Regions from separate parts of the Streptomyces sp. NPDC001594 genome, predicted to be linked through region 1. Evidence: riboswitches for the same ligand, from Rfam matches in the RefSeq annotation. Region 1 holds a riboswitch; each other region holds the start of a gene.
What was found. Region 1 has a riboswitch for cobalamin ahead of ACFY0O_RS12485 (ABC transporter substrate-binding protein). Riboswitches for the same ligand answer to the same signal wherever they lie in the genome.
Positions count from the first base shown of each region.

Region 1 (9,734 bases):
CGACAAGGTCGACACGGGCTTTCCGACCCCGCGTCCGATCGAGATACTGGCCCACTCGCCGGTGGTGTGCGAGGGCCGCCCGAGCCATCAGGACACGGCGTACTACACCGTGCCGAGCGGGGCGGGGGTCTTCGCCACCGGCACGATGCGCTGGGTCGAGGCCCTGGACGCCGGCGGTGACGGCCGCAGCGGCGCCAACCACGGCCTGGACGCCCGTGCCGGCGCGCTGACCACCCGGGTGACGGAGAACCTGCTGCGTGCCTTCGCCGCGGGCCCGGCCGGGCGCACGCACCCGGCGCGGGACAACGTCAAGGCGGTGTACGGAGGTTCGTGATCCCGGCGGGGCTCGATCTCGGTGGACCGGAGGCGGGTCGAGTGCTTAGGATCAAGGCGGCGGCATCGCGTGCCGGTCACCGGCCGGGTGAGGCATGGAGGTGCCGTGAGATGCCTTGTGGAGGCATTCACACATGTCCGTCCAGTTGAACCACACGATCGTCCACTCCCGCGACAACCGGGAGTCCGCCGCATTCCTGGCACACATCCTCGGTCTCGAAGTGGGCCCGGAGTGGGGCCCGTTCATCCCGGTCGAGACCGGGAACGGGGTGACCTTGGACTTCGCGGCCATCCCCGCCGAGTCCATCACGCCGCAGCACTACGCGTTCCTCGTCTCGGAGGAGGAGTTCGACTCCTCCTTCGAGAAGATCCGGGCGGCCGGCGTCGAGTACTTCGCCGATCCGCACCGCAAGCAGCCGGGCGAGATCAACCACAACGACGGCGGGCGCGGGGTCTACTTCCTGGACCCCGTCGGACACGCCATGGAGATCATCACCCGCCCCTACGGCGGCTGAAGCGCACCCCGCAGGGCCCGCGGCGCACCACGCCGTGGGCCCTGCCCGGGGAGCTCAGCCGGCCGGCCCGGCCGGAGGGGTGGGGCCGGCGGGCCGCTCCGGGAGGTAGACGATGTTCGGAGCGCCCGTCGCCGGATGGACGGCGATACGGGTGGCCACCCCGTAGACCTCCGCCAGCAGCTCCTCCGTGAGCACCTCCCCCGGCGGGCCCTGGGCCACGACCCGGCCGCCCGCCAGCACGTACAGCCGGTCGCAGAAGGACGCGGCGAGGTTCAGGTCGTGCAGGACGAGCAGGCTGGTCACGGGAAGCCGGCGGACCAGCCCCAGGACCTCCAGCTGGTAGCGGATGTCGAGGTGGTTCGTGGGCTCGTCCAGGGCGAGGAGTCCCGGTTCCTGGACGAGGGCGCGGGCGACGAGCGCGCGCTGCCGCTCCCCGCCCGAGAGCCCGTCGAAGCGGCGCCCGGCGAGCCCGGACAGGCCGACGGTCTCCAGCGCCCGCACGACCTGGAGCCGGTCGTCCGGGCCGTCCTGCTCCCAGAACCTCTTGTGCGGGCCGCGCCCCATGGACACGACCTCGCGGACCGTCAGCCCGAAGGTGCCCTCCGCGTCCTGCGGGACCACCGCCACCCGCCGGGCGCGCTCCTTGACGCCCAGCGCCGACGCGTCGGCCCCGTCGAGCAGCACCCGGCCGGCGCTGGGCCGCAGGGTGCCGTAGACGCAGCGCAGCAGGGTCGTCTTGCCGCTGCCGTTCGGCCCGACGACCCCGACCGTCTCGCCGGGCCGGGCGGTGAGGCCGATCCCGTCCAGCAGCTTCCGCCCGTCGACCTCGTAACGCAGCCCCTCGACCGAGAGTTCCACCGGACGCCCCGTCATCCGGCCACCCCCTCGGCCCGAGTGGACCTGCGCAGCATCCACAGGAAGAACGGCCCGCCGGCCAGCGCGGTGACCACGCCGACGGGTATCTCCCCAGGGGCCGCCGCGGTGCGGGCCAGCAGGTCGGCCAGGCTCAGGAAGACCGCCCCGGCGAGCGCGCAGACGGGCAGCAGCGCCCGGTGCCCGGCGCCCACCACCGTGCGGGCGGCGTGCGGAACCATCAGCCCGACGAAGCCGATCGCCCCGCTGTAGGCCACCAGCACCCCGACGACCAGGGAGGTGAGGACGAACGCGGCCGCCCGGAAGCGGCCGGTGTCCAGGCCGAGGGTGCGGGCCCCCTCCTCCCCCGCGAGCAGCAGGTCCAGGGGGCGCGCGAGGGCGACGAGCAGGGCGGTGCCGGCGAGCAGCGCGGCGGCCGGCAGGGCGAGTTCGTCCCAGCGGGCCCCGCCCAGGCCGCCCAGGGTCCAGAAGAGCACGGAGCGGAGCTGGTCGGGGTGCGCGGACAGCACGAGGACCAGGCTGGTCAGGGCGGAGAGGACGTACTGCACGGCCACCCCGGCCAGGATCAGCCGCGCGGTGGTCATCGTCCCGCCGCGCCGGGCCAGGGCGTAGACCGCGACGAGCGCGGCGAGGGAGCCGGCGAAGGCGGCCAGCGGGAGCCCTACGGCGCTCCCCGCTCCCACCCCGAGCACGATGACGGCCACCGCCCCCGCCGACGCGCCCGAGGAAGCGCCCAGCAGGAAGGGGTCGGCGAGCGCGTTGCGGACGAGGGCCTGGAGCACGGCGCCGCAGACGGCGAGCCCGGCGCCGACCACGGCCCCGAGCAGCACGCGCGGCATCCGCACGTCCCACACGATGGAGGCGAAGGCCCCGCCGCGCGCCCCGGGCCCGGCCAGCAGGACGTCGAGGACCCGGCCGGGGGCGATGCGGACGGGTCCCAGGGCCAGCCCCGCCACCATCGAGCCGGCCAGCGCGGCCGCGAGGAGCACCAGGACGGCCGCGGTGCGGCGGCGCCCGGTCACGGGGCGTCGGGGTGCAGCCGGCGGCCGAGGGACTCGACCGCGTCGGCGACGCGCACGCCGAGGACGGCCGAGGACAGCGGCAGCACGACGAACCTGCGGTTCTTCACCGCGGGAACCTCCGCCAGCGCCGGATCGTTCAACAGGCGCTGCTTCTTGGCCTCCACGGGGGTGCCGCCGTAGTCGTAGATGAGGACGACCTCGGGCCTGCGCTCGATGACCTCCTCCCACGGCACGTCGCCGAAGGTGTCCTGGAGGTCGGCGAACACGTTCGTCCCCCCGGCCAGTGAGACGATCTCGTTGCCGATGCCCTTGCCGCCGGAGGTGAAGGCGGAGGCCTCGCCCGAGTCGTAGACGAAGACGGTCGGGCGGGCCCGGTCCTTGACCCGTGCGGTGACGGCGTCGATCCGGCGCTGCTCGTCCTCGACGAGGGCCGTGCCGCGCTCGGGCACGCCGAAGGTCCGGGCGACCTCGGTGATCTCGGTCTTCAGCTGGGCGAGCCCGACGCTGCCCGGGGTGCAGTACTCCACGCTGAGCCGCGAGTTGATCCCGGACCGGGCCAGCCCCTCGCGGTCCCGGCCCTGCCCCTTGTCGAAGGCGCTGGAGTAGCCGCCGTAGACGAAGTCCGGGTCGGCCGCGAGGAGCACCTCCTTCGACGGGTACTCCTTCGCCAGCACCTTGACGCCCTCGTAGGCGCTCCGGTAGGCGGGGAGGACGGCGTCGTCGAGGTAGGCGGTGCCGGCCATCCGGTCCTGGAGGCCGAGGGCCAGCAGGAGCTCGGTGGCGTGCTGGTTCATGGTGACGGCCCGCTCGGGCGGGGCCTGATAGGTGCTGCTGACGCCGCAGTTGGTGACGGTGTACGGGAACCCGGGCGCAGGCCGGGCCCCGGGGGCGGCCCGCTCCTCCCCGGGCGGACCGCCGCACGCGGTCAGGGACAGCAGGAGCGCGAGCGCGGTGAGCGGGCGCGGGGCGGCGCGGAAACGCGGCATGGTGAGGCCTCTCCGGGGGATCCTCGTCCCCGGTCGAAGTGAAGAAGTGAAGAGGCGGTACGTCAGTGTCTGACTCCCGGGACCCCGCGGACGGGGTCGCCGGTCACAGTGGCGGGACCGCACCGGATTCGCACCGGTTTCCTGTCCTGCACCGCCCGGGACAACCCGGCCAAGTCTGCCAGATGCCACCTTTGCCCCACAGAGCGGCCCAAGGGGCCCCGAACCGATGCCGCCGCCGGTGGCGGGAGCGGGCCTCACGGAGGATCGTGGGCGGCGAGGGGAGGTGTGGAGGAGGTCGGCCATGCGTCACGGCAGCCACACGGGCCACGGCGGTCCCCGGCGCGTGGTCAGGACCGCCCGTCTCCTCCTGGTCCCCGCCCTCGCGGCGCTGCTGCTCGGCGCGGGCACCGGCGGCTCCGGCGAGACCGTCTCCCTCGACGGCGACCGCCCCGGCGAGCGGCTCGACGTCACCCTCACCCGGGTCGTCGACCCCGCGGGCCCGGCGCCGGCGCCCGGGGCCGACCGGCTGGTCGCCGTGGAGCTGCGCCTGGAGAACACCGGAACGGCGCCCTACGCGGACTCCCCCGCCCCGGCCGCGCACCTCCTGGACACCACCGGGCGGCGCTTCACCGGCCTGAGCGCCGCCACGGACGCGGGCCCGGCCCTCCCCGGCACCCTCTCCCTCGCCCCGGGCGGGTCGGCCACGGGCTACGTCGTCTTCCGGCTGCCGGCCGAAGCCCGCCCGGCGGCGGTGCAGTTCGCCCTGGACGCCGGGCTCGGCGACGACGTCGCCCACTGGAGCCTGTCGTGATCCCTGTCGTGATCCCTGCCGTAACCGGCCGGAAATTACCTCGACGTATCTAGTGACTTAGCAGGCACCCGCCAGTAGAACTTGTTCCCACTCCGTCGAGAGTGAGGAACGCCACATGAACGACAAAGACCTGCACAGCAAGGTGTCCAAGGGTGTCTCCCGACGTGGATTCATCGCTGGAACCGGTTCTCTTCTGGGGGCCATGGCCCTCAGCGTCAACACCCTCCCGGCCCGCGCCAATCCCGCCACCGGCACCGCCGCCGCCCAGCCTCCCCTCGCGTCCGGGGACCATGTCCCGGCCCTCGTCATCGGCACCGGCTACGGCGGCTCCGTCGCCGCGCTGCGGCTCGCCCAGGCCGGTGTCAACGTGCGCATGATCGAGATGGGCATGGCCTGGGACACCCCGGGCACCGACGGCAAGATCTTCGCCAACACCACCAAGCCCGACTACCGCTCCTTCTGGCTGCGCACCCGCACGAAGGCGCCGCTGAGCAACTTCCTCGGCTTCCCCATCGACAAGGACGTCCCGAAGTACACGGGCATCCTCGACGCCGAGGAGATGGGCGGGATCATCGTCTACCAGGGGCGCGGCGTCGGCGGCGGTTCGCTCGTCAACGGTGGCATGGCGGTGACCCCCAAGCGGCAGAACTTCGCCGCCATCCTCCCCACGGTGGACGCCGAGGAGATGTACTCCACCTACTACCCCCGCGCCAACGCCGGGCTCGGGGTCGGGCTCATCGACCCGAACTGGTTCGAGACGGTGGACTGCTACCAGTTCGCCCGCGTCGGCCGCAAGCACGCCCAGCGCTCCGGCTTCCCCTTCGTGTTCGTGCCGGACGTCTACGACTGGGACTACATGAAGCAGGAGGTGGCCGGCACCGTCCCCAAGTCCGCCGTGGACGGGGAGATCCTCTACGGCAACAACGCCGGCAAGAAGTCCCTCCAGAAGACCTACCTCGCCGCCGCCCGGGCCACCGGCAAGGTGGCCATCTCCCCCCTGCACCGGGTCACCACCGTCTCCCCCTCGGACGGTGGCGGCTACACGGTCGCCATGGAGGAGCTCAACACCACCGGCGACGTCGTCTCCGTCAAGACCGTCACCGCCGACCGGGTGTTCTTCGCCGCCGGCAGCGTCGGCACCAGCAAGCTCCTGGTCCGGCTGAAGGCCACCGGGGCCCTGCCGCTGCTCAACGACGAGATCGGCAAGGGCTGGGGGGACAACGGCAACGTCATGTGCGGCCGGGCGAACCACATGTGGGACCCCACCGGCAAGGTCCAGGCGTCCATCCCCTGCGGGGGCATCGACAACTGGGACGCGGGCGGCGCCTTCGCCGAGGTGGCACCGCTGCCCACCGGCATCGAAACCTACGCCTCGTTCTACCTCTCCATCACCAAGAACCCCAACCGCGCCCAGTTCACCTGGAACGCGGCGACGGGCAAGGTCGAGCTGAACTGGCAGACCGCCTGGAAGCAGCCGTCCATCGACATGGCGAAGACCATCTTCGACAAGATCAACGCGAAGGAGGGGACGATCTACCGCAGCGACCTCTTCGGCACCAACAAGATCTGGGGCGACCACCTCACCTACCACCCGCTCGGCGGCGCGGTCCTGGGCAAGGCCACCGACAACTACGGCCGCCTGCACGGCCACCCGGGCCTGTACGTCATCGACGGGGCGCTGATCCCCGGCAACACCAGCGTCAACCCGTTCGTGACCATCACGGCCCTGGCCGAGCGGAACATCGAGAAGATCATCGCCACCGACCTGTGACGCGGGACGGTCACGGTCACCGGGGGCGGCCGGGCGCAGCACGCGCCCCGGCCGGCCCCGGCTCCGTTCAGCTGCCCGGCAGGACACAGACGCTGTCGAGGCCCAGGACGTGGTTGAGCCGGCCGAAGGCGAGCCAGGAGCCGATGCTCATGCTCAGCTCCACGATCTCCACCTGGCTGTAGTGCGCGGTCATCCGCTCCCAGAACTCCTCGTCGAGGTTGTGGTGGTCCAGGGCGTAGCGCTCGGCGTACTCGGCGGCGAGCCGGGTGCGGTCGTCGAAGGCCTTGGTGGTGCGCCATTCGGTGACCGCGTCGGCGAAGTCCTCCTCGACCTTCTCGCCGTCGCGGTCGGTGCGCCAGTCGAGGCAGAAGACGCATCCGTTGATCTGCGCGACGCGCAGCCGGGCCGCCTCGAACTCGCGCAGGCCCAGGGTGGTGTGGGCGTAGACGGACAGGGAGAAGTTGGCGGCGGCCGTGCCGATGCCGGGGACCAGGTCGCCCCATACGTACTCGATGGGGTGCCGGCCGTCGGGAACGTCGATCCTCATGGCTGTTTCCTTCCGAGTTTGCCGACTGCGGGGCGCAGCGGGACGTCGAGGGCGTCGTAGAGCCCGGGCTCCGCCTCCACCAGCCAGTCGATGGCGCCTACCAGCCGCCCGACGGCGGTCGCGTTGCCGCCCGCCGAGCGGTTCTCGCCCTCGTCGGTGGCCTCGACGGTGACCTCGATGCGCGGACGGCCCTCGATGACGACGCGGTGGGCGCCGGCCCCTCCGTCGGGCGGGGAGGGCCAGTCGGGGGCGCAGGAGGCGTGGATGCGGGTGACGTGCTCGATCACGATGCGGGGCTCGCCCGCGACGATGCCCTGGACCTCGAAGCGGATGGCACCCTGGGTCCCGGCCTCGAACGCGCCCATGGTGGGGGTGGTGACCGTGGTGTCGAGGGCGCGCCGGTCGGAGGTCTCGCGGATGTCGTCGAGTTCGACGCCGAGGGCGCGGGCCATCATCCGGATCTGCCCGCCCCACACCATGGTCGGGACGGAGGGCAGGAGCATCATCGGCACGTCGTCCATGGGCTGGCCCATGCCGACCAGGTAGCGGACGGAGTCGGGCTGGTCGTAGGTGGAGTAGTCGAAGATCTCCTGACAGCGGATCACGTCCACCTCGGTACCCAGTCCGCTCAGCAGCAGCGGGAGCACGTCATTGCCCCAGCCGGGGTCGACGCCGGAGGCGAAGAGGGAGCCGCCGCCCCGCGCTATCGCCGCGAGCACCGGGTCGCGGAACTCCGGCGGGGCGCTGCGGTGGTCGTAGAGGGGGTAGAGGGCCGGGCTGACGACGGCCGCGCCGGCGGCGACGGCCCGGGTGATGTCGGCGAGGGCGTCGTCGGGGCGGACGTCGCCGGAAGCCGCGTAGACGACGGCGGCCGGGCGGGCCGCGAGCACCGCCCCGATGTCGTCGGTCGCCGCCACCCCCAGCCGGCGGTCGAGCCCGGCGAGTTCGCCCGCGTCGCGGCCGACCTTGGCGGGGTTGTGGACGATGACTGCCGTGAGTTCGAGCGCCGGGTGGGCCTCGACGGCGCGGATCGCCGCGCGGCCTACGTTGCCCGTGCCCCAGACCACCGTGGGAATCATGCGCGGAGGGTAGCGACGGGGCGCGGAGGAGCCCAGGGGCGCGGAGGATGATTTTCGGACCGGTCCACCCGCGGCTCCGGTGCGGGTCAGGGCACGGGTCCGCCTGCGGCTCCGGCGCGGCTCCGGGCGCGGAGAAAGGATTCGGCAGGGTGCCGCCCGCCCCGTACGCTCCCCCGGCATGAGCATGAGGAATTCGACGGTACGGGCGGTCAACCGGCTCACGGCGCGCTGGGCCGAAGCCCATGGGGGTGACGCCGGTACGGTCTTCACGGCGGCCGGGGTCTGGCCGCTGCTCGCCCCGCTCGCGGACGGGGCGGCGGGTCCGGCCCGGGCGGAGCTGGCGGAGGCCCTGGGCCTGCCCGCCGAACGGGCGGCGGGGGCGGCGCGGGAGCTGCTGGCCGCACTGGACGGCATACGCGGGCTGCGAGCCGCGACCGGCCTGTGGACCCGGGCGGACCTGCCGCTGGAGACCGCCTGGCGGGAGCAGCTGGCGCCGGGGGGCCACGGGGCCCTCAGCGGCGACGCGGCGGCCGACGGCAAGGCGCTGGACGCGTGGGCCGACCGGCGCACGGGCGGGCTGGTCAAGCGGATGCCGGTCACGCTGACCGAGGGGCCGGACGGCACGAAGCTGGTGCTGGCTTCGGCCCTCGCGCTCAAGACGCAGTGGCTCCGGCCGTTCTCCGCATGGCCCCGCGAGCCGTCCGAAGGCCCCTGGGCCGGGCAGCCCCTGCAGATGCTGCACCGCACCACGGCCCTGCCGGACCGGGCCGCGGTCGCGGAAGGACGGCAGGGGGCGGTGACCCTGCTGGAGGTGGTCGGGGACACCGGCGTGGACGTCCACCTCGTGCTGGGCGAACCCGGAGCCGCACCCGGCGGGGTCCTCACCACCGGCATCGCGGCCGTCACCCGCGCCCGGCCCCTCACCCCCGCGAGCCTGCTCCCGGAGGGCCGCCCCGGTCCCGGCCTCACCATCACCCGGGAGCCGGCGCTGACGCCCGAGCCCCGGCTCGTGGTCGAGACCCCCGCCTTCGAGGTACGGGCGGAGCACGACCTCCTGGAGCGGGCCCGGCTGTTCGGTCTGGCGGCGGCGTGTGACGACAGCCGCGGCCACTTCCCCGGGGTCAGCTCCGAACCCCTGGCCATCGGTTCGGCTCGGCAGGCGGCGGTGGCACGGTTCCACGCGGAGGGCTTCGAGGCGGCGGCGGTCACCGCCGTCGGCCTGGCGGTGGGTTGCGCCGCGCCCGCGCGCCCGCGCTACCGCACCCGCCGGGTCGAGGCGCGCTTCGACCGCCCCTTCGGCTTCCTCGCCGTGCACCGCGCCTCGCGGCTGGTGCTGGCGGCGGGCTGGGTCAGCGATCCGCTCCCGTACGAGGCGCCGCCGGAGAAGACCCTGGAGGAGAAGCTGAGGGAGGAAGAGGAGGCCTGGGCGGAAGAGGGGTAGGCGGGCCCAGCGTCGCGGCCAGCGCCGCCGTCTGCGCGAAGGAGGGGACGCGGCCGGTGCCGCCGCGCCCCGACACCGACAGGGAGGCCGCGGCGACGCCGTGGGCCACCGCCTCCGCGAGGGGGTCGCCCAGGGCGAGCCGGGCGGTGACCGTGCCGGTGAAGCAGTCCCCGGCGCCGGTGGCGTCCACGGGATCGGGGTTCACCGGGACGGCGTGGTGGGCCGCCGCGGTGCCCTCGTCCAGGAGCAGCCGGCCGGCCCCGGCGGTGACGGCGACGGCGCGGGCGCCCAGTGCCCGGTAGCGGGCGGCGGCGGTGCGGGGGTCGTCGGTGTCGACGAGGGCGAGGGCGTCGGCC
Region 1 is NZ_JBIAVB010000005.1:212,269-222,002, reverse strand. Features, by position in the region: gene ACFY0O_RS12505 (N,N-dimethylformamidase beta subunit family domain-containing protein) at 1-334, shown strand, start outside; gene ACFY0O_RS12500 (VOC family protein) at 468-848, shown strand; gene ACFY0O_RS12495 (ABC transporter ATP-binding protein) at 903-1,721, opposite strand; gene ACFY0O_RS12490 (FecCD family ABC transporter permease) at 1,718-2,743, opposite strand; gene ACFY0O_RS12485 (ABC transporter substrate-binding protein) at 2,740-3,729, opposite strand; cobalamin riboswitch at 3,772-3,910, opposite strand; gene ACFY0O_RS12480 (DUF4352 domain-containing protein) at 4,031-4,540, shown strand; gene ACFY0O_RS12475 (GMC oxidoreductase) at 4,656-6,311, shown strand; gene ACFY0O_RS12470 (carboxymuconolactone decarboxylase family protein) at 6,379-6,858, opposite strand; gene ACFY0O_RS12465 (dihydrodipicolinate reductase) at 6,855-7,937, opposite strand; gene ACFY0O_RS12460 (serpin family protein) at 8,116-9,378, shown strand; gene ACFY0O_RS12455 (PfkB family carbohydrate kinase) at 9,287-9,734, opposite strand, start outside.

Region 2 (9,734 bases), on a different contig from region 1:
GAAGTGCTTGGTGCAGGCGGCGACCCCGGCCGACTGGAGGCCCTGGACGTACGCGGCGGTGTGGCGGGCGGTGAGACCGGTGTCGGAGCCGAAGGAGCGCACGCCGATGACCGGGTTGTCGGGGTTGGAGTTGACGTCGGCGGACGGGGCCCAGTTGAAGTTCACTCCGCACTCGGCGAGGCGGCGGCCCAGCTCGCGGGCGACCCCGCGGGTCAGGTCCGTGTCGTCGACGGCGCCGAGCGCCAGGTTGCCCGGGAAGGAGGAGCCGCCCCGGACCTCCAGGCGGGTGACGTCGCCGCCCTCCTCGTCGATGGCGACGAGGAGGTCCTCCCGCTCGCGGCGCAGCTGGGCGGTGAGCGCGGCGAGCTGCTCGGGCGCGGTGATGTTGCGGCCGAAGAGGCCGACGGAGGAGAGGCCCTCGCCGATGTGGCGCAGCAGCCAGGAGGGGGCGGTGGTGCCCTCGAAGCCGGGCTGGAGGACGGCGAGCGCGTCGCGGGTCAGGGTGTCGGTGTGGTGCGCGAGGATCGTCACGGCCGTTATCCCTTCACGGCGCCGGCGGTGAGGCCCGCGGCCATCTTGCGCTGGACGACGAGGAACAGGGCCACGATCGGGATCGCCATCATGGTGGAGCCGGCCATCATCGGGGCGAACTCGGTGCCGTGCAGCGTGGTGAAGTTCCCGAGCCACACCGTGGCCGTCTGCTTCTGCTGGCTCATCAGCATCAGGGCGTAGAGGTACTCGTTCCACGCCTGGATGAACCCGTACACGGAGGTGGCGACCATGCCCGGGGCGAGCAGCGGGAAGACCACCCGGATGAACGCGCCGGTGGGGGTGCAGCCGTCGACCTGGGCCGCCTCCTCCAGCTCCTTGGGGATGTTCACGATGAAGCCGCGCAGCGTCCAGACCGTGAAGGGGAGGATGAAGGTCAGGTAGGTGATGATCAGGCCGGTGAGCTTGTCGTACTGGCCGAGGTCGTTCAGCAGCAGGAAGACCGGGATGATCATCGCGACGAGCGGGATCATCTGGACGGCCAGGATGCCCACGATCACGGCCTTGCGGCCGCGGAAGGCGAAGCGGGAGATGGCCAGGGCCGCCAGCATGCCGACGGCGATGCCGATGACGACCACGACGCTGGAGACGATCAGGCTGCGCCCGACCGGCCCCCAGAAGTCGGAGATCTCCAGGGCGCGCCGGAAGTTGGCCAGCGTGAACGTGGTGGGGAAGAAGTGGGGGTTCGGGTCGATCGCGTCCTTGGCCGGCTTGAACGCGGTGTTGAGCATCCAGTAGACGGGGAAGCCCACGACGACGAAGACCAGCAGGCCGATGAGGTTCCAGCCGAGCTTGGACTTCCTCACGCGCTTGAGGGGCGCGGCGGGTGCGGCGGGCGCGGTGGTCGAGGTCACTCCACCTCTCCGATCTTGAGCATCTGGCGCATGTAGACGGCGACGACGCCGAGCAGCAGCAGCACGGTCACCAGGGCGATCGCGGAGCCGGTCGCGTAGTCGTTGACGGTGAAGGCCTGCTGGTACGAGTAGGTGGTCAGCAGCTGGAACTTGGCCTCGGGGTTGCCGTTGCGCATCACGAAGACCTGCGGGAAGACGCCCATGTCCCAGATCACGGAGAGGGTCGTCAGCATGACGATGATCGGCTTCAGGATGGGCAGGGTGACGTGCCGGAACACGCCCCAGGCGCCGGCGCCGTCGAGGCGGGCCGCCTCTTCCAGTTCCTTGGGGACCTGCGTGAGGCCCGCGCTGAGGGTGATGACCACGAACGGCACGGCGCCCCAGACCACGAGGAGCATGATCACCGCGAGGCCCTGGGGGCCGCTGGCGAACCAGTTGTGGCCGACCATGTCCACGCCGGGGAGCTTGCTCAGCAGGTAGTTGAGGACGCCGTAGTCGGCGTCGAAGAGCCATTTGAAGACGGCGGTGGCGACGATGATCGGCATGCCCCAGCTCGCCACGAGGGCGATGCTGATGAGGATCTTGACGAAGCCGGAGACCTTCTGGAGCAGCAGCGCGATGAGCATGCCGATGACCATCGTGAAGATGACCGCGCCCGCCGCGAAGAGGACCGTGCGCAGGACGACGGACCAGAAGACGCCGTCGCCGAGGATCCTCGAGAAGTTGTCGAACCCGACCCACTCGGGGTCCTTGAAGCCCCAGAGTTCGGACTTGCCGAACTTCTGGAAGGAGAGGGACACCAGTCTGTAGAGCGGGTAGCCCATGATGAGGACGATGATCAGCAGGCAGGGTGCCAGCAGCAGCCAGGGGGTGGCGCCGCTCCCCTTGCGGCTGGGCTTCGCCGGCGTGCCCGTGCTTCCGCTCCCGGCTCCGGGGGAGGTCTGCTGCTTCGCCGGCGGCAGTTCGGCGGTGGTTGTCTGTGCGGCACTCATCGCGCGCTCCTCGGAAGTCCCTCTCTTGACGGTCGGCAGGGCCCCGCCGTCCGGCGGGGCCCTGCGACTTCAGGTCACTTGGTGTTGATGACCTTGTCGATCTCGGCGTCGGCGGCCTTGGCCGCGTCCTCGACCGACTTGCTGCCGGTACCGAGGTCACGGAGCATCGTCTGGAGGATCTTGGCCTTCTCGACCTGGCCCCAGCCGGGGGCGGTGGGGACGAACCAGGAGGACTCGGCGGCCGTGGCGGCGACCTGGGTCTTCGGGTCGGCCTTCAGCGGGCCGAGGTCCGTCTTGTTGTTCGGCAGGTTGCCCTTGGCGATCAGGCCCTTCTGGCCCTGGGCGCCGGTGAAGGCGTTGATCCACTCGGCCGCGATGTCCTGGGCCTTGGACTTGGTGGGGACGGCCAGGTCGGAGCCGCCGAGGAAGACCGGGAGGTTCTTGCCGTTGGGGCCGGGCTGGACGAAGTTCTCCAGCTTGTCCGTCAGGCCGCCGACCTTGTCGTTCTCCGGGGTGGCGGCGGTGCTGCCCTCCCACGCGGCGGCGAAGATCGCGGCGGAGTTGCCCTGGCCGAAGACGACCGGGCGGTCCGACTCGTCCTTGGTCTTGTCGGCGTGCATGTACTTGTCGAGGAGCTCCTTGTACTGCTTGAGCCCCTTCAGCGACTCGGGGGAGGACAGGGAGCCCTTCCACTTGCCGCCGTCCTTCTTGGCGATGGCGCCGCCGGCGTCGTAGACGAAGGACATGGCCGCGTACCAGTCGGGGGACGGCTGGTAGAGGGCGCTGAACTTGTCGCCCTTGGCCGCCTGGATCTTGTCCAGGGCGGCGGTGTACTCGGCCCAGGACTTCGGGGTGGCGGTGACGCCGGCCTCGGCGGCGACGTCCTTGCGCCAGGTGCCGACACGGCCACCGGCGTAGTAGGGGACGCCGTAGGTCTTGCCCTCGTAGGTGACGGACTGCTTGAGGGCGTCGAGCCACGCGGCGGAGTTCTCGAACTTCGAGGGGTCGACCTCGGCGAAGGCTCCGGTCGACATGTAGCCGATCATCTCGGAGTTGCCCATCTCGACGACGTCCGGGGCCTTGTCCGTGGCGAGTACGGCGTCCAGCTTGGCGTTCTTGTCCGGCCAGCCGTAGTACTCGTGCTTGACGGTCAGGCCCGGGTGCTTCGCGACGATGGCGTCGTCGGCGGCCTTCACCAGGTCGGGCCAGTTCTTCTGGGCGTCGACGGTCAGCCAGACCGTCAGCTCCTTGGCGTCGGAGGCCTTGCCGTCGCCGCCCGCCTTGCTACCCGAGTCACCGCATGCCGCCAGGCCGATTACCATGCCGGCGACTCCCACCGCCGCGATGAGCTTGCGCTTCACGCCACCCTCCTCAGGGATGCTCTGCACTTCCCTCGCCCGCCGCGGTGACATACATACGAAGTACTGCCGTGGGGCCGGGATCTGATCCATATTGGTGTAGACCAGTACCGGGAGCTTGGCCTAGACCTTTAGGGGTGTCAAGGGTCTAATGAGCGGGTGCTCGGTCCGTTATCGGACCGACACCTGGGGGAGGGAGGAGGCCTGCCCTCCCACCCGTGTCACCATGTGACCGCACATATCGGAGGAGCCGGTGACGGCAGCGAAACTGGAGTCGGGAAGGCGGGCGGCGATGTCCACCGAAGGGGCGACCACGGAGCCGGAGAGCGGACCAGCCACTCGAACGGCACGTGTGCCCAAGTACTACCGACTCAAGCGGCACTTGCTCGACATGACCGAAACGCTACCCCCCGGCACTCCAGTACCGCCGGAGCGTACGCTCGCGGCCGAGTTCGACACCTCCCGGACCACCGTCCGGCAGGCACTGCAGGAGCTGGTGGTCGAGGGACGGCTGGAGCGCATCCAGGGCAAGGGCACCTTCGTCGCCAAGCCCAAGGTCTCCCAGCCGCTGCAACTGTCCTCCTACACCGAGGACATGCGCGCCCAGGGCCTGGAGCCCACCTCCCAGCTCCTCGACATCGGCTACGTGACCGCCGACGACACCCTCGCCGGCCTGCTCAAGATCGCCACCGGCGGGCGGGTGCTGCGCATCGAGCGCCTGCGCCTGGCCAGCGGCGAACCGATGGCCATCGAGACCACGCACCTGTCGGCCAAGCGCTTCCCCGCGCTGCGCCGCTCGCTCGCCAAGTACACCTCCCTCTACACCGCCCTCGCCGAGGTGTACGACGTCCGGCTCGCGGAGGCCGAGGAGACCATCGAGACCTCCCTCGCCACCCCGCGCGAGGCCGGGCTGCTCGGCACGGACGTGGGCCTGCCGATGCTGATGCTCTCGCGGCACTCGCTGGACGCCGAAGGCGAACCGGTCGAATGGGTGCGATCGGTATATCGCGGCGACCGTTATAAGTTCGTTGCCCGTCTTCAGCGACCTGCCGTGTGATCAACGGTTGACGGCACTTCGAACGCCGGTGGACGCTCGTACCGCTATGCGGACGAGGGGTGACGTCCACCGACAACCCCCCGTAGATTCCGTGCGCTTGTACGCAAATGATCAACGAGGGGACGAGGATCATGCCGGAACCGGGAGCAATAGGGACACAGCGGACACCGGCGGCGAGAGCCACCCCGCAGTCCATCGCCGTGTGGGTGCTCGTGGCCCTCGTCGGTGCCGTCGGCTGGGGCGTGCTGGCACTCTCGCGCGGTGAGGAGATCTCCGCCGCCTGGCTGCTGGCCGCCGCGCTGGGTTCGTACGCCATCGGCTACCGCTTCTACGCGCGGTTCATCGCGAACCGCGTGCTGAAGCTGGACGGCACCCGGGCCACCCCCGCCGAACGCCTCGACAACGGTGTCGACTTCCACCCCACCGACCGGCGCGTGCTCTTCGGCCACCACTTCGCCGCCGTCGCCGGCGCCGGCCCGCTCGTCGGTCCGGTGCTCGCCGCCCAGATGGGCTACCTGCCGGGCACCATCTGGATCGTCGCGGGCGTCATCTTCGCCGGCGCCGTCCAGGACATGGTGACGCTGTTCTTCTCCACCCGGCGCGACGGCCGCTCGCTCGGCCAGATGGCCCGGGACGAGATCGGCCCCGTCGGCGGGGCCGCCGCCCTGCTCGCCGTGTTCACCATCATGATCATCCTCCTGGCGGTGCTCGGGCTGGTCATCGTCAACGCCCTGGGGCACTCCCCCTGGGGCGTCTTCTCCATCGGCATGACCATCCCGATCGCCCTCTTCATGGGCGTCTACCTGCGCTACCTGAGGCCGGGCCGGGTCACCGAGGTCTCCGTCGTCGGCGTCGCGCTGCTGCTCCTCGCCATCGTGGCGGGCGGCTGGGTCGCCGAGTCCTCCTGGGCCGACTTCTTCACCCTGGACAAGGAGACCCTCGTCCTCTGGATGATCGGGTACGGCTTCTTCGCCTCCGTCCTGCCGGTGTGGCTGCTGCTCGCCCCGCGCGACTACCTGTCGACCTTCATGAAGGTCGGCACGATCGCGCTGATGGCCGTCGGCGTGGTCGTCGCGATGCCGACGCTGAAGATGCCCTCGGTCACCGACTTCGCCACGCGCGGCGACGGTCCGGTCTTCGCCGGCTCGATGTTCCCCTTCGTCTTCATCACCATCGCCTGCGGCGCCCTGTCCGGCTTCCACTCGCTGGTCGCCTCGGGCACCACCCCGAAGATGATCCAGAAGGAGACCCAGATCCGGGTCGTCGGCTACGGCGCCATGCTCACCGAGTCCTTCGTCGCCGTCATGGCGGTGATCGCCGCCTGCATCATCGAGCCCGGGCTGTTCTTCGGCGTCAACTCCCCCGCCGGGGTCATCGGCACCACCGTCCAGAGCGCGTCGGCGGCCGTCGGCCACCTCGGCTTCGCCATCTCCCCCGACGCCCTGGCGCAGGCCGCCAAGGACGTGGAGGAGACCACCCTGCTCTCCCGCACGGGTGGCGCGCCGACGTTCGCGCTCGGAATGTCGGAGATCTTCTCCTCCGTGTTCGGCGGGGCCGGGATGAAGGCGTTCTGGTACCACTTCGCCATCATGTTCGAGGCCCTGTTCATCCTGACGACGGTGGACGCGGGCACCCGCGTCGGCCGGTTCATGCTCCAGGACACCCTGGGCAACGTGCACAAGTCCTTCAAGGACGTCAGCTGGAAGCCGGGCGTCTGGCTGGCCAGCGCGGTCGTCGTCGGCGGCTGGGGCTACTTCCTGTGGGTCGGCGTCAAGGACCCGCTGGGCGGCATCAACCAGCTCTTCCCGCTGTTCGGCATCGCGAACCAGCTGCTCGCCGCCGTCGCCCTGGCGGTGTGCACCACCCTGCTGGTCAAGTCCGGCCGCCTCAAGTGGGCCTGGGTCACCGGCGTCCCGCTGGCCTGGGACGTGGCCGTCACCCTCACCGCGAGCTACCAGAAGGTCTTCTCCGACGACGTGAAGATCGGCTTCTTCGCGCAGCGCGACAAGTACCAGACCGGCATCGACGCCGGGAAGGTGCTGGCGCCCGCCAAGAACATGGACGAGATGCACACCGTGGTCACCAACGCCACGGTCGACGGGGTCCTCTCGGCCCTCTTCGCCGCCCTGATCATCATCGTCCTGCTGGACGCGGCCCGCACCTGCTTCAAGGCCGTCTCCGACCCCGGGTCGGTCCGCCTGAGCGAGGTCCCGTGGAGCGAGTCGAAGATCATCGCCCCGGCGGGGCTGATCGCCACGGCCGAGGAGAAGGCCCGGCTCGCGGCGGCCGGCCTCGACAGCGGCGGCGGCCGCGTGAAGGACCCGGTCGCGTGAACGGGGTCCGCGGGGCCCTGGCGAAGGCGCGGTACTTCGTACGGGAGTTCTCCGGCGAGGCCGCATACGACCGCTACGTCGCCCACGCCCGCTCCCACGACCCCGAGGCCGAGGTCCTGACCCGCCGAGCCTTCGAACACGCCCGCACGGACGCCCGCGAAGCGAACCCCCGGGAGGGCTTCCGCTGCTGCTGAGCGCCTGTGAAGGGCCCCGCGGTCTCCGGTCGGAGACGGCGGGGCCCTTCCGCTTGCCCGGCGCAGCCGGGACGGCGTCGGGCACCGGCACCCGTCCGGCACACTCGACGGCATGGACTTCGAGATCAGGACGGCAAGGGAAGACGAGTACCGGCGGCTCGGCGAGATCACCGGGCAGGCCTATGCCGGGGACGGGCTGCTCGACCAGAACGGGGACGACCGCTACCTCAACGTCCTGCGGGACGTCGCCGGGCGGGCCGGGGACGGGGAGGTGCTCGTCGCCGTGCGGGACGGGGAGGTGCTCGGCGGGGTGACGTTCGCCGCGCCCGGGAGCCGGCTCGCCGACATCGCCCGGCAGGGCGAGGCCGAGTTCCGGATGCTCGCGGTGGCCGCCGAGGCGCGCGGGCAGGGCGTCGGGGAGGCCCTCGTGCGGGCCTGCGCCGAACGGGCCTGCGCCCTGGACGGGGTCACCGCACTGGTGCTGTCCACCCAGCCGGCCATGCGCGGGGCCCAGCGGATCTACGAGCGGCTCGGCTTCGTCCGTACCCCCGAACGGGACTGGTCGCCCATCCCGGAACTGTCCCTGCTCACGTACCGACTGGAGCTGTGACGCCACGCTCCGCATGCACCCGACACAACATGTGGGGGCTACCGCATCGGGTCGCCCCCACATGTATGCTCATGCCTGCTGCCGCCGCAGGGGAATCCGGTGGGAATCCGGAACTGTCCCGCAACGGTGAGACGTACGCCCACCGGCGTGTCCGCGAGTCCGAAGACCTGCCGGCAGTACCCCCGGATCGACCGAACCGGGGTGTCGATTCGTCCGGGCCTCGCGGTTGGGCCGGTGGACGCCATGCGGTGCCGAACGCGCTTCTGCGCGCGCCCGCATGCGCCCACTCGCGCCCCGCTCCGCCGATGCCCGGGCCGAGTGAGGGAGAGCTCCCCCGTGACCATCGCGCCCGCCGCACCGCGCGCCGAGTCCGACCACCCCGAAGCAGAAGGTCCCGGGGCCGCCCTGCTGCGGACCCTCACCGAGCTCACGGCCGACCTCCCCGACACCGACCCCGGCCGGGTCGCCGCCGCCGCCCTGCGCGGCCGCAGCGCCGCCGCCGACGAGGCCGAACTGCGCGGGCTCGCCACCGAAGCCGCCGCCGGCCTGATCTCCGAGGACCCGGCCTACTCCCGCCTGGCAGCCCGCCTGCTGACGCTGGCCGTCGCCGACGAGGCCGCCGGCCAGGGCTCCACCTCCTTCGCCGAGTCCGTCGCCGTCGGCCACCGCGAGGGCCTGATCGCCGACCGCACCGCCGAGTTCGTCGCCGCCCACGCCGCCCGCCTGAACGCCCTGGTCGAGCACGCGCTCGCCGAGGGCGCGGACGACCGCTTCGGCTTCTTCGGCCTGCGCACCCTGCACAGCCGCTACCTGCTGCGCCACCCGATCACCCGCCAGGTCATCGAGACCCCGCAGTACTTCATGCTGCGCGTGGCCTGCGGCCTCGCCGAGGACGGGAGCGTCCGCGCCGTCGAGGAAGTGGCCTCGCTCTACCGCCTGATGAGCCGCCTGGACTACCTGCCGTCCTCCCCCACCCTGTTCAACTCGGGTACCCGGCACCCGCAGATGTCCTCCTGCTACCTCCTCGACTCCCCGCTGGACGAGCTGGACTCCATCTACGACCGCTACCACCAGGTCGCCCGCCTCTCCAAGCACGCCGGCGGCATCGGCCTGTCCTACTCCCGCATCCGCGCCCGCGGTTCCCTCATCCGCGGCACCAACGGCCACTCCAACGGCATCGTCCCGTTCCTGAAGACCCTCGACGCCTCCGTCGCCGCCGTGAACCAGGGCGGCCGCCGCAAGGGCGCCGCCGCCGTCTACCTGGAGACCTGGCACGCGGACATCGAGGAGTTCCTGGAGCTGCGCGACAACACCGGCGAGGACCAGCGCCGCACGCACAACCTGAACCTCGCCCACTGGATCCCGGACGAGTTCATGCGCCGCGTGAACGCCGACGCCGAGTGGTCGCTGTTCTCCCCCGCCGACGTCCCCGAGCTGGTGGACCTCTACGGCGACGAGTTCGACGCCGCCTACGTCAAGGCCGAGGCCTCCGGGCTCGCCAAGAAGACCATGCCGGCCCGCGACCTGTACGGCCGCATGATGCGCACCCTGGCGCAGACCGGCCAGGGCTGGATGACGTTCAAGGACGCCTCCAACCGGACCGCGAACCAGACGGCGCTGCCCGGCACGGTGGTCCACTCCTCCAACCTCTGCACCGAGATCATCGAGGTCACCAACGACGGCGAGACGGCCGTCTGCAACCTCGGCTCCGTCAACCTCGGCGCGTTCGTCGCCGACGGGGACATGGACTGGGAGCGCCTGGACGAGACCGTCCGCACGGCCGTGAC
Region 2 is NZ_JBIAVB010000015.1:161,197-170,930, forward strand. Features, by position in the region: gene ACFY0O_RS28040 (glycoside hydrolase family 3 protein) at 1-531, opposite strand, end outside; gene ACFY0O_RS28045 (carbohydrate ABC transporter permease) at 537-1,403, opposite strand; gene ACFY0O_RS28050 (carbohydrate ABC transporter permease) at 1,400-2,395, opposite strand; gene ACFY0O_RS28055 (extracellular solute-binding protein) at 2,470-3,756, opposite strand; gene ACFY0O_RS28060 (GntR family transcriptional regulator) at 4,046-4,810, shown strand; gene ACFY0O_RS28065 (carbon starvation CstA family protein) at 4,942-7,143, shown strand; gene ACFY0O_RS28070 (CstA-like transporter-associated (seleno)protein) at 7,140-7,337, shown strand; gene ACFY0O_RS28075 (GNAT family N-acetyltransferase) at 7,450-7,947, shown strand; cobalamin riboswitch at 8,006-8,137, shown strand; gene ACFY0O_RS28080 (ribonucleoside-diphosphate reductase subunit alpha) at 8,284-9,734, shown strand, end outside.
Region 2: another riboswitch for cobalamin. It lies ahead of ACFY0O_RS28080 (ribonucleoside-diphosphate reductase subunit alpha); the one in region 1 lies ahead of ACFY0O_RS12485 (ABC transporter substrate-binding protein).

Region 3 (9,734 bases), on a different contig from region 1:
TCGGGCCTGCGCATCGGCACGCCGGCGCTGGCCACCCGCGGCTTCGGCGCCGAGGACTTCCGCGAGGTAGCCGAGATCATCGCGCAGGCCCTGAAGCCGGCGTTCGACGCGGACGACCTCAAGGCGCGCGTCTCCGCGCTCGCCGCGAAGTTCCCGCTCTACCCGTCGCTGTAGTCACGGGCCAGGAGGGGCCCGGCCTTGTTCCGCACAGGGCCGGGCCCCTTCCTGTCTTCTTCCCCGGCCCCCTCCCCCGCCGGACACCGGAACGCGAGCCGGCTCACGTCCGCCGGACCCCTCCGCGAGCAGAAACGTTCATCTCCACGCGTTACGCTCGTCTGCCGGACAAAATCCGCAGATCCCCCGCGCACCACCCCGCTCCACCACACCCCTGCCCTCTCTCCACCCCACGAGCCGACAAGGGAGTCCGCCAGTGGCCATCTCCGTCTTCGATCTCTTCTCCATCGGTATCGGCCCCTCCTCCTCCCACACGGTCGGCCCGATGCGCGCGGCGCGCATGTTCGTGTCCCGCCTGAAGAAGGACGGTGTCCTCGCCCAGACCGCGTCCGTCCGCGCGGAGCTCTTCGGCTCCCTCGGCGCCACCGGCCACGGCCACGGCACCCCCAAGGCGGTCCTGCTGGGCCTGGAGGGCCACTCCCCGCGCACGGTGGACGTGGAGACCGCCGACGACGAGGTGGAGCGCATCCGCCGGACCGGGAAGCTGCGGCTGCTCGGGACCGAGATAGGGAACGTCCACGAGATCGACTTCGACGAGCCCAGCCAGCTGATCCTGCACCGCCGCCGCTCGCTGCCCTACCACGCGAACGGCATGACCCTCTTCGCCTACGACGCCTCCGGCGCCCCGCTGCTGGAGAAGACCTACTACTCGGTCGGCGGCGGCTTCGTCGTCGACGAGGACGCGGTCGGCCAGGACCGGATCAAGCTCGACGACACCGTGCTGAAGTACCCCTTCCGCTCCGGTGACGAGATGCTGCGCCTGGCGAACGAGACCGGCCTGTCGATCTCCTCCCTGATGATGGAGAACGAGAAGGCCTGGCGCACCGAGGACGAGATCCGCGAGGGCCTCCTGGAGATCTGGCGGGTCATGCAGTCCTGCGTCTCGCGCGGCATGTCCCGCGAGGGCATCCTGCCGGGCGGGCTGCGCGTCAAGCGCCGGGCCGCCTCCACGGCGCGCCAGCTGCGCACCGAGGGCGACCCGCTGCTGCACCGCAGCGAGTGGACGACGATCTACGCGATGGCCGTGAACGAGGAGAACGCGGCGGGCGGCCGGGTCGTCACCGCGCCCACCAACGGCGCCGCGGGCGTCCTGCCGGCCGTCCTGCACTACTACGTGAACTTCGTCCCGGGCGCGGACGAGGACGGCGTGGTGCGCTTCCTGCTGGCCGCGGGCGCGATCGGCATGCTGTTCAAGGAGAACGCCTCGATCTCGGGCGCCGAGGTCGGCTGCCAGGGCGAGGTCGGCTCGGCCTGCTCGATGGCGGCGGGCGCCCTGGCCGAGGTGCTGGGCGGCTCCCCGGAGCAGGTGGAGAACGCCGCCGAGATCGGCATGGAGCACAACCTGGGCCTGACCTGCGACCCGGTCGGCGGTCTGGTGCAGATCCCGTGCATCGAGCGCAACGGCATGGCGGCGGTCAAGGCCGTCACGGCGGCCCGGATGGCGATGCGCGGCGACGGCAGCCACAAGGTCTCCCTGGACAAGGTCATCAAGACCATGAAGGAGACGGGCGCCGACATGAAGGTCAAGTACAAGGAGACCGCCCGCGGCGGTCTCGCGGTCAACGTCATCGAGTGCTGACCCGTCGACGCGGCGTGACGAGGTGAGGAGGGGCCCGGCGCGGGTGCGCCGGGCCCCTCCGCGCGTCCGGGGAAGAGGGGTCCCCCGGCCCGCCCGGGTCGGGACCTTCGGCCCCCCGGCGGAAGGCGCCCGGTGCACTAGCGTGCTGCGGGGGGCGCTGTTACCCCGCGAAGAGAGGCAGCCGCCATGGCCATCACCGAACACCGTGTCCTGCCGCTGCGGCTGGAGGCCGCACCGCTGCCGGTCCCCCTGGAGGGCGTCTTCGTCTACCGCACGGACCGGCCGTACGAGGTCGCCGTGGAGTTCCGGGGCGCCGGGGTCCGGATCGCCCGCTGGGTGTTCTCGCGGGAGCTGCTGATCGACGGGCAGACCTGCGCCACGGGGGAGGGCGACATACAGGTGTGGCCGCGCTGGACGGGCACCGAGCCCCGCGTGCTGCTGGCCCTGAGCAACGGCGAGCGGGGCTGCGTGGTCTCCGCGCGGGCCAAGGACCTGCGCGGGCTGTGCCGGCGGATGACCGAGCTGGTCCCGCGCGGGCAGGAGCACCGCCACTACGACCTGGACGCCGAGCTGAGCGCCCTGCTGACCTTCTGAGGCGGGCGGGCGTCCGGTGCAACCACGGGGCCCCGGGGAATGTCATACCGGATGACAGTCACTCCCCGTCTCAGAGGATCGGGGGACGCCATGCGTCACCTCCCGCACCGCCGCCGGATCGTGGCCCTGGCCACGGGTGCCCTGCTGACCGCAGGGCTCGCGCTCGCCGCACCGGCCTCGGCGGCCGCCCCGGCCGCCGTCCGCTCCACGACCCCGCTCGTCGTCAACGCCCGCTGGGGCGGTCACTGCACGTACGACCGGATCGTGATCGACCTCCAGGGCTCCGTGCCCCCGTTCACCGTCACTCCCGTCTCCCAGCTGGTCTACGACGGGTCCGGCAAGCCGGTCCCGCTGCCCGGGAAGTACTTCCTGGAGATCCGCCTGCACCCGGCCGCCGGCCACGACGAGGCGGGCAACAACGTCTACCAGGGCCCCAAGCTCCAGCAGATCAACCTGAGCAAGCTCAAGGGCATCGCCCTGACCGGCGACTTCGAGGGGTACGTGACCTTCGGCGCCGCCTTCGACACCCAGCCCGTCTACAGCACCTCCGTCCTGCACGCGCCCGAGCGGCTCGTGGTGGACGTCGCGCACCCGAACACCTGCTGAGGACCCCGCCTAGCGGTGTTCCGGGTTCGGGAAGTCGAAACGGCAGCCGGCGTCCCACTCGGAGCGCTGGTTGCCGTGGGCGGGGACGCCCCCGGCGCGCTTGAGGAGCGCCGCGAGGTGCATCAGGTTCCAGGACATGAACGTGGTGTTGCGGTTGGTGAAGTCGTTCTCGGGACCGCCGGAGCCCGGGTCCAGGTACGAGGGACCGGGCCCGGCCTCCCCGATCCAGCCCGCGTCCGCCTGGGGCGGGATCGCGTAGCCCAGGTGCTGGAGGCTGTAGAGGACGTTCATGGCGCAGTGTTTGACGCCGTCCTCGTTGCCGGTGATCAGCGCACCGCCGACGCGCCCGTAGTAGGCGTACTGGCCGTGCTCGTTCAGCAGCGAGGAGCAGGCGTAGAGCCGCTCGATGACCTTCTTCATCACCGAGCTGTTGTCGCCGAGCCAGATGGGGCCGCAGAGGACCAGGATGTCGGCGTCCATGATCTGGCTGTAGAGCACCGGCCACTGGTCGCTCTCCCAGCCGTGGTCGGTCATGTCCGGCCAGACGCCGGTGGCGATGTCGTGGTCGACGGCGCGGATCAGCGAGGTCCGGGCGCCGGCCGATTCCATGACGGCCCGGCTCCGCGAGATCAGCCCCTCGGTGTTGCTGGTCTCGGGCGAGCGTTTGAGGGTGCAGTTGACGTAGACGGCGGACAGGTCGAAGTAGTCGTAGGCGGCCACGCCCCCACCCTGCGGGCCGGCCGCCGGCCCCGCCAGCGCTCGGGGCCCGTCCGGGGGGCGAATCGGAATCCGGTCATCCGATCGGCCGGATCGGTCCGGGTTGATACCGGTCCGTGCGGGCGACTAGGGTCAGCTGGCCTTGGTGTTCGGGAAACCGGTGGAAAACCGGTGCGGCCCTCGCCACTGTGATCGGGAAGTCCAGCTCCACCCCTCGCGGGAGCCACTGGGACCGTGCGGGAGACCGTGCGGACCCGGGAAGGCGGAGCCGGGGCGGCAGTACCCGTCAGCCAGGAGACCGGCCGGGGCGCGTACGTCCATCCACGAGGTGCTGGAGAGGTCTCCCAACTCATGCACATAGCCGAGGGGTTCCTGCCCCCGCTGCACGCGGCCGCCTGGGGCGCCGCGTCCGCCCCGTTCGTCGTCCACGGGGTCCGCGCCCTGACCCGCGAGGTGAAGTCCCACCCCGAGAGCACGCTGCTCCTCGGCGCGTCCGGTGCGTTCACGTTCGTCCTGTCCGCCCTGAAGATCCCCTCGGTGACGGGCAGTTGCTCGCACCCCACCGGGACCGGGCTCGGCGCCATCCTCTTCCGGCCGCCCATCATGGCGGTGCTCGGCACGATCACCCTGCTGTTCCAGGCCCTGCTGCTGGCGCACGGCGGGCTCACCACCCTGGGCGCCAACGTCTTCTCGATGGCCATCGCCGGCCCCTGGGCCGGCTACGCGGTCTACAAGCTGCTGCGCGGGTCCGGCGCCCCGCTGATGGTCACCGTCTTCTTCGGCGCCTTCTTCGCCGACCTGGTCACCTACTGCGTGACCTCGGTCCAGCTGGCCCTCGCCTTCCCGGACCCGGCCAGCGGCTTCCCGGGCTCCCTGGAGAAGTTCGCCGGCATCTTCGCCGTCACGCAGATCCCGCTCGCCGTCAGCGAGGGGCTGCTGACCGTGCTGGTGATGCGGCTGCTGATGCAGTCCAGCAAGTCCGACCTGGTCCGGCTCGGGGTCGCCAAGCTGACCGGTGCGCGGCGGACCGAGGGGGCGTCGGCCCGATGAGCAGGAACGGCAAGATCAACACCCTGCTGCTGCTCCTGGTGGCGGCGCTGGCCGTGCTCCCGCTCGCGCTGGGGCTCGGCGAGGGCAAGGAGGAGCCCTTCGCGGGCGCCGACGCCCAGGCGGAGTCGGCCATCACCGAGCTGAAGCCGGACTACAAGCCCTGGTTCTCCCCGCTGTACGAGCCCCCCTCGGGCGAGGTGGAGTCGGCGCTGTTCGCCCTCCAGGCGGCGCTGGGCGCGGGCGTGCTCGCGTACTACTTCGGGGTCCGCCGGGGCCGCCGGCAGGGCGCGGCGCAGGCCCTCGCCGAGGCGGCGGCCGGAGCCGGGGGGCAGGCCCCCGCCGAGCCCGCGCGGGAGCCGTAGCCGGTGCTGCCCATCGACGTGGCGGCGCACTCCAGCCGCTGGCGGGGCCGCCATCCGCTGGAGAAGGCCCTGCTCGGGTTCGGGCTGACCGTCACCGCCGTGTCCCTGCCCCCGTGGCCCGGCGGTCCGCTGGTGGCCGCCGCGACCCTGGCGGTGCTGCTGGGGCCCGCCGGGGTGTCCGGGCGGCAGCTGTGGCGGGCCTTCCGGGTCCCGCTCGGGTTCTGCGTCACGGGCGCGCTGCCGCTGCTGGTGTCGGTGGGCGGCCCGGACGGGTTCCTCGCGCCGGCCCCGGACGGACCCCGGCACGCCCTGGACCTGCTGCTGCGCACCTCGGCCGCCTCGCTGGGGGTGCTGCTGTTCGCCTTCACCACGCCCGTCTCGGACGTGCTGCCCCGGCTGGTCCGGGCCGGGGTGCCGGCGCCGGTGGTGGACGTGGCCCTGGTCATGTACCGGATCGGCTTCCTGCTGCTGGACTCCCTCGCGCAGGTCCGGCGGGCCCAGGCGGCCCGGCTCGGGCAGGCCGGGCGGGCCGCCGCGTGGCGTTCGGTGGCCGGGCTCGCGGCGACCTCGTTCGTCCGGGCCTTCGACCGCGCCGCCCGGCTCCAGGAGGGGCTCGCGGGGCGCGGCTACGACGGCGCGCTGCGGGTGCTGGTCCCGCCGGCGCGGCTGTCGCGGCGGTTCCTGGCGGCCGCCGCCGCCCTCCTGGCCGCCCTGGTCGCGGGGACCCTCGTACTGAAGGAGCTGGGATTGTGACCCCGTTGGTGGAACTGGTCGGCGCGGGGTACGCGTACGAGGACGGGCCGGCCGTGCTGTCGGGCGTGGACTTCGCGATCGCCGAGGGGCGGGCGCTGGTGCTGCTGGGCCGCAACGGGAGCGGCAAGACCACGCTGATGCGGCTGCTGAGCGGGGGCCTGCGGCCCGCGTCGGGGGCGCTGCGGCTGGCGGGTACGGAGGTGGCGTACGACCGGCGGGGGCTGACGCGGCTGCGCACCACCGTCCAGCTGGTGGTGCAGGACCCCGACGACCAGTTGTTCGCGGCCTCCGTGGAGCAGGACGTGTCCTTCGGCCCGATGAACCTGGGGCTGGCGGAGGCGGAGGTCCGCGAACGGGTGGACTCCGCGCTGGCCGCGCTGGACATCACCGCGCTGCGCGACCGGCCGACGCACCTGCTGTCGTACGGGCAGCGCAAGCGGGCCGCCATCGCGGGCGCGGTGGCGATGGCTCCGCGGGTGCTGATCCTGGACGAGCCGACGGCCGGGCTCGACCCGGACGGGCAGGAGCGGCTGCTGGATGTCCTGGCGGGGCTTCGGGCGGCGGGGACCACGGTGGTGATGGCCACCCACGATGTGGACCTGGCGGTCCGGTGGGCGGACGATGCGGCGGTGCTCACGCCGTCGGGGATACGGGTGGGGGCCGCGGGGGTTCTGCTGTCGGATCCGGAGTTGTTGGCCTCGGCCGGGTTGCGTCAGGCGTGGTCGCCTGCGGTGACGGCGTTCCTGCGGGCCCACGGGTTCCTGGGCGCGGACGCCCCGGGGCCGCGCGTGCCGGAGGCGCTGGGCGCGCTGGGCTGAGCGGGGTCGGGGGCCGGGCGGGGTCGGCCCTGCGGGGCGGTGTCCGGTGTGCCCACCCTCCCCCAAGCTCTCGGCTCCGCTCGAGCAGGGGGGTCCCCCATCGCCCTGCGGGACGATTGCCCACACCTTGGCGGGCGGCCCACACCTAAGATGCGTGCATGTCGTTGCCGCATGCCATTCTCACCGCCTTGTTGGAGAAGCCTTCTTCCGGGCTGGAGCTGACGCGGCGGTTCGACAAGTCGATCGGGTACTTCTGGTCCGCGACGCACCAGCAGATCTACCGGGAGCTGGGGCGGCTGGAGGAGGCCGGGCTGATTCGGGCGCTGCCCAGCGAGGCGCCCGTGCGGGGGCAGAAGAAAGAGTACGAGGTGCTGCCCGACGGCAGCGCGGAGCTGGCCCGGTGGGTGGACGAGCGGCAGGACCCCAAGCCGATGCGGGACGCGCTGCTGCTGCGGATCCGGGCGGCGGCCGTGGTGGGGCCGCAGGGGCTCGCGGCGGAGCTGCGGCGGCACCTGGAGCTGCACCGGGCCCAGCTGGCGGAGTACGAGGCCATCGAGGCGAAGGACTTCCCGGCGGGGCGCAACGCCGACCCGGACCGGCTGCGCCGGCTCGTGCTGCACGGGGGGATCGCCCTGGAGGGCTTCTGGCTCGGCTGGCTGGAGGAGGCGCTGGCCGAGGTCGAGGACATGACGGGTCCGAGCGGGGCCTGACGCGCCCCCGTCCCGGCGTGCGGGACGGAGGCGGGCGCGGCGCCCGTTCGGCCGGGCCTTACTTGTTCAGGTCGGCCCAGAACTCGTCGAAGCTCAGCAGCTTGTCGCCGTTGAGGTCCTTCGCCGCGATGATCGCGTCGGCGACCGCCGGGCTGACGAACGCGTCCCCCATCGCCCGCATGGCCGCGCTGTACTCGTCGGCCGTGATGACGCCGTCGCCGTTCGCGTCGAACCGGTCGAACGTCTCGCGTGCCTTGTCGATGTCCGCCACTGGGCCACCCCTTCCTGGTGCTTGTTGACCGGCTCAGGGTAGCCGCACCGGGAGCGGTCCCCGCCCACGGGTCCCGGGAGCCGTGGACGGGCTCCCGGGACGCGCCCGCGCGGCCGGGCCTAGCGGAAGATGCCGGTGTGGCCGAGGGAGTAGCGGCCGGGCTGCGGGTAGACGGCCAGGCCGTGGGGGCCGCTGCCGACGGGGATCTTCGCGAGCTCCGCGCCGGTGGTGGTGTCGATGGCGTAGACCTCGGAGTTGTAGCGCCCGGACAGCCAGAGCACCTTGCCGTCAGCCGAGACCCCGCCCATGTCGGGGCTGCCGCCGTCGGGCAGCTCCCACTTCTTGGTGAGCGCGTTCTTCTTGAAGTCGAAGACCGAGATGCTGCCCTCGCCCCGGTTGGAGACGTACATCTCGCGGGAGTCGCGGCTGACGTAGAGGCCGTGGCAGCCCTTGCCGGTGGGCAGCAGCTTGGGGACGTCGAACTTGTCGCCGCTGAGCACCCACATGCCGTGCGCCATCATGTCGGCGACGTAGAAGGTCTTCCCGTCCGGCGAGACCTTCACGTCCTGCGGCATCGCGCCCTCGAAGGGGAGCTTCTGCTGCCCGATGACCTCCATCTTCTCGGTGTCGACCTTGAGCAGCTCGCCGGAGAACTCGCAGCTGACGATGAAGTAGCGGCCGTCGAGGGAGAAGTCGGCGTGGTTGACGCCGAAGCAGGTCACGGGGACGGTCTTGACCCGGTTCATGGTGTGCGGGTCGCGGAAGACCAGCTCGCGGTCCATGGAGGCCATCACGATGGCGTACCTGCCGTTGGGGGTGAAGTAGAGGTTGTACGGGTCGTGGACCTCGACCGGGTCGCCCGCCTCGCCGGTGGCCGGGTTGATGGGGGTGAGGGTGTGGCCGCGGTTGTTGTTGACCCACAGGGTCTTCATGTCCCACGAGGGCACCACGTGCTGCGGCTGGACGCCGACCGGGATGGTGTCGATGACCTTGTAGGTGGCCGGGTCGATGACGGACACCGTGTTGGAGTTGGTGTTCGGCACGTAGACGCGCGACGGGAAGTCCTTGACCACCGGGGAGAGCTTGTTGGGCCGGTCCGCCGCGTACACGTCGGCCGGGTCGAGCACCGGGGGCATCCCGGCCAGCCCCGGCGGCACGGCGGGCACGGCTTTGACGGGCTCGGCCGGCCCCTTGGAGCCGAGCGCCTCGGCGGGCGACTTGTCGGCCGAGGCGCAGCCGGCCAGGGCGGCGAGGACCAGACCGGCCAGCAGCGCGGTGGCCTTCCGGGGAAGGCGGGTGGTCGTCATGGGGTCAGCAGCTCCGTGGTGGTCACCGCGCGCAGCTTGCGGCGCGCGAGTTCTTCGAGGAGGGGCGGCATCGCGTCGACCGTGTCCGCGTAGCCGAAGTGCAGGCTCACCACCGATCCGCCGTGGATGGTCCCGGTGACGTTGCTGATGACGGTCGCGGCGCCGGGCGAGGTGAAGTCGAGGGAGTCCACGTCGTACGAGAGGACGTGCGGGTAGCCGGCCCGCTGGGCCAGCTTCTGGACGAGGGGGCCGGCGTTCTGGGTCTGGGAGGGGCGGAACCAGGTGCCGATGGAGCCGGTGAGGCGCTTGAGCCGCTGGGCGCAGCCGGTGATCTCGGCGTAGGCCTCCGCCTCGGGCAGGGAGTTGATCGCGAGGTGGTGGTGGGTGTGGTTGCCGAGCTCGTGGCCGCCGTCGAGGATGCGGCGGGCCATGTCGGGGTGGTCGTCGAGCCAGGTGCCGATGGCCAGGACGGTGACGTGCGCGCCGGCCTTCTCGGCTTCGGCGAGCACGGCGCGGGCGATGGCGGGGTCGCCGTTGCCGTGGAAGGTGAGCGCGACCTTCGGCCGGTCGCGCGGGCCGTGGGCGATCTCGACGGGCTGCCCGGGGAACCGGCGGGGGGCGGGGGCGGCCGCCGGGGCGGGTGTGGCGGCGCCGGGCCGGGCCGCGTCGGGCCGGGCGGGGGCGGCCTGGACGGGCCGGGGGGCCGAGGGGGCGCCGCCCGTGCCGCAGGCCG
Region 3 is NZ_JBIAVB010000011.1:259,727-269,460, forward strand. Features, by position in the region: gene glyA (serine hydroxymethyltransferase) at 1-174, shown strand, start outside; gene ACFY0O_RS23095 (L-serine ammonia-lyase) at 431-1,813, shown strand; gene ACFY0O_RS23100 (SsgA family sporulation/cell division regulator) at 2,000-2,407, shown strand; gene ACFY0O_RS23105 (hypothetical protein) at 2,498-3,013, shown strand; gene ACFY0O_RS23110 (flavodoxin family protein) at 3,023-3,733, opposite strand; cobalamin riboswitch at 3,857-4,052, shown strand; gene ACFY0O_RS23115 (energy-coupling factor ABC transporter permease) at 4,082-4,780, shown strand; gene ACFY0O_RS23120 (energy-coupling factor ABC transporter substrate-binding protein) at 4,777-5,142, shown strand; gene cbiQ (cobalt ECF transporter T component CbiQ) at 5,146-5,895, shown strand; gene ACFY0O_RS23130 (ATP-binding cassette domain-containing protein) at 5,892-6,713, shown strand; gene ACFY0O_RS23135 (PadR family transcriptional regulator) at 6,872-7,423, shown strand; gene ACFY0O_RS23140 (EF-hand domain-containing protein) at 7,482-7,694, opposite strand; gene ACFY0O_RS23145 (YncE family protein) at 7,814-9,001, opposite strand; gene ACFY0O_RS23150 (polysaccharide deacetylase family protein) at 8,998-9,734, opposite strand, start outside.
Region 3: another riboswitch for cobalamin. It lies ahead of ACFY0O_RS23115 (energy-coupling factor ABC transporter permease); the one in region 1 lies ahead of ACFY0O_RS12485 (ABC transporter substrate-binding protein).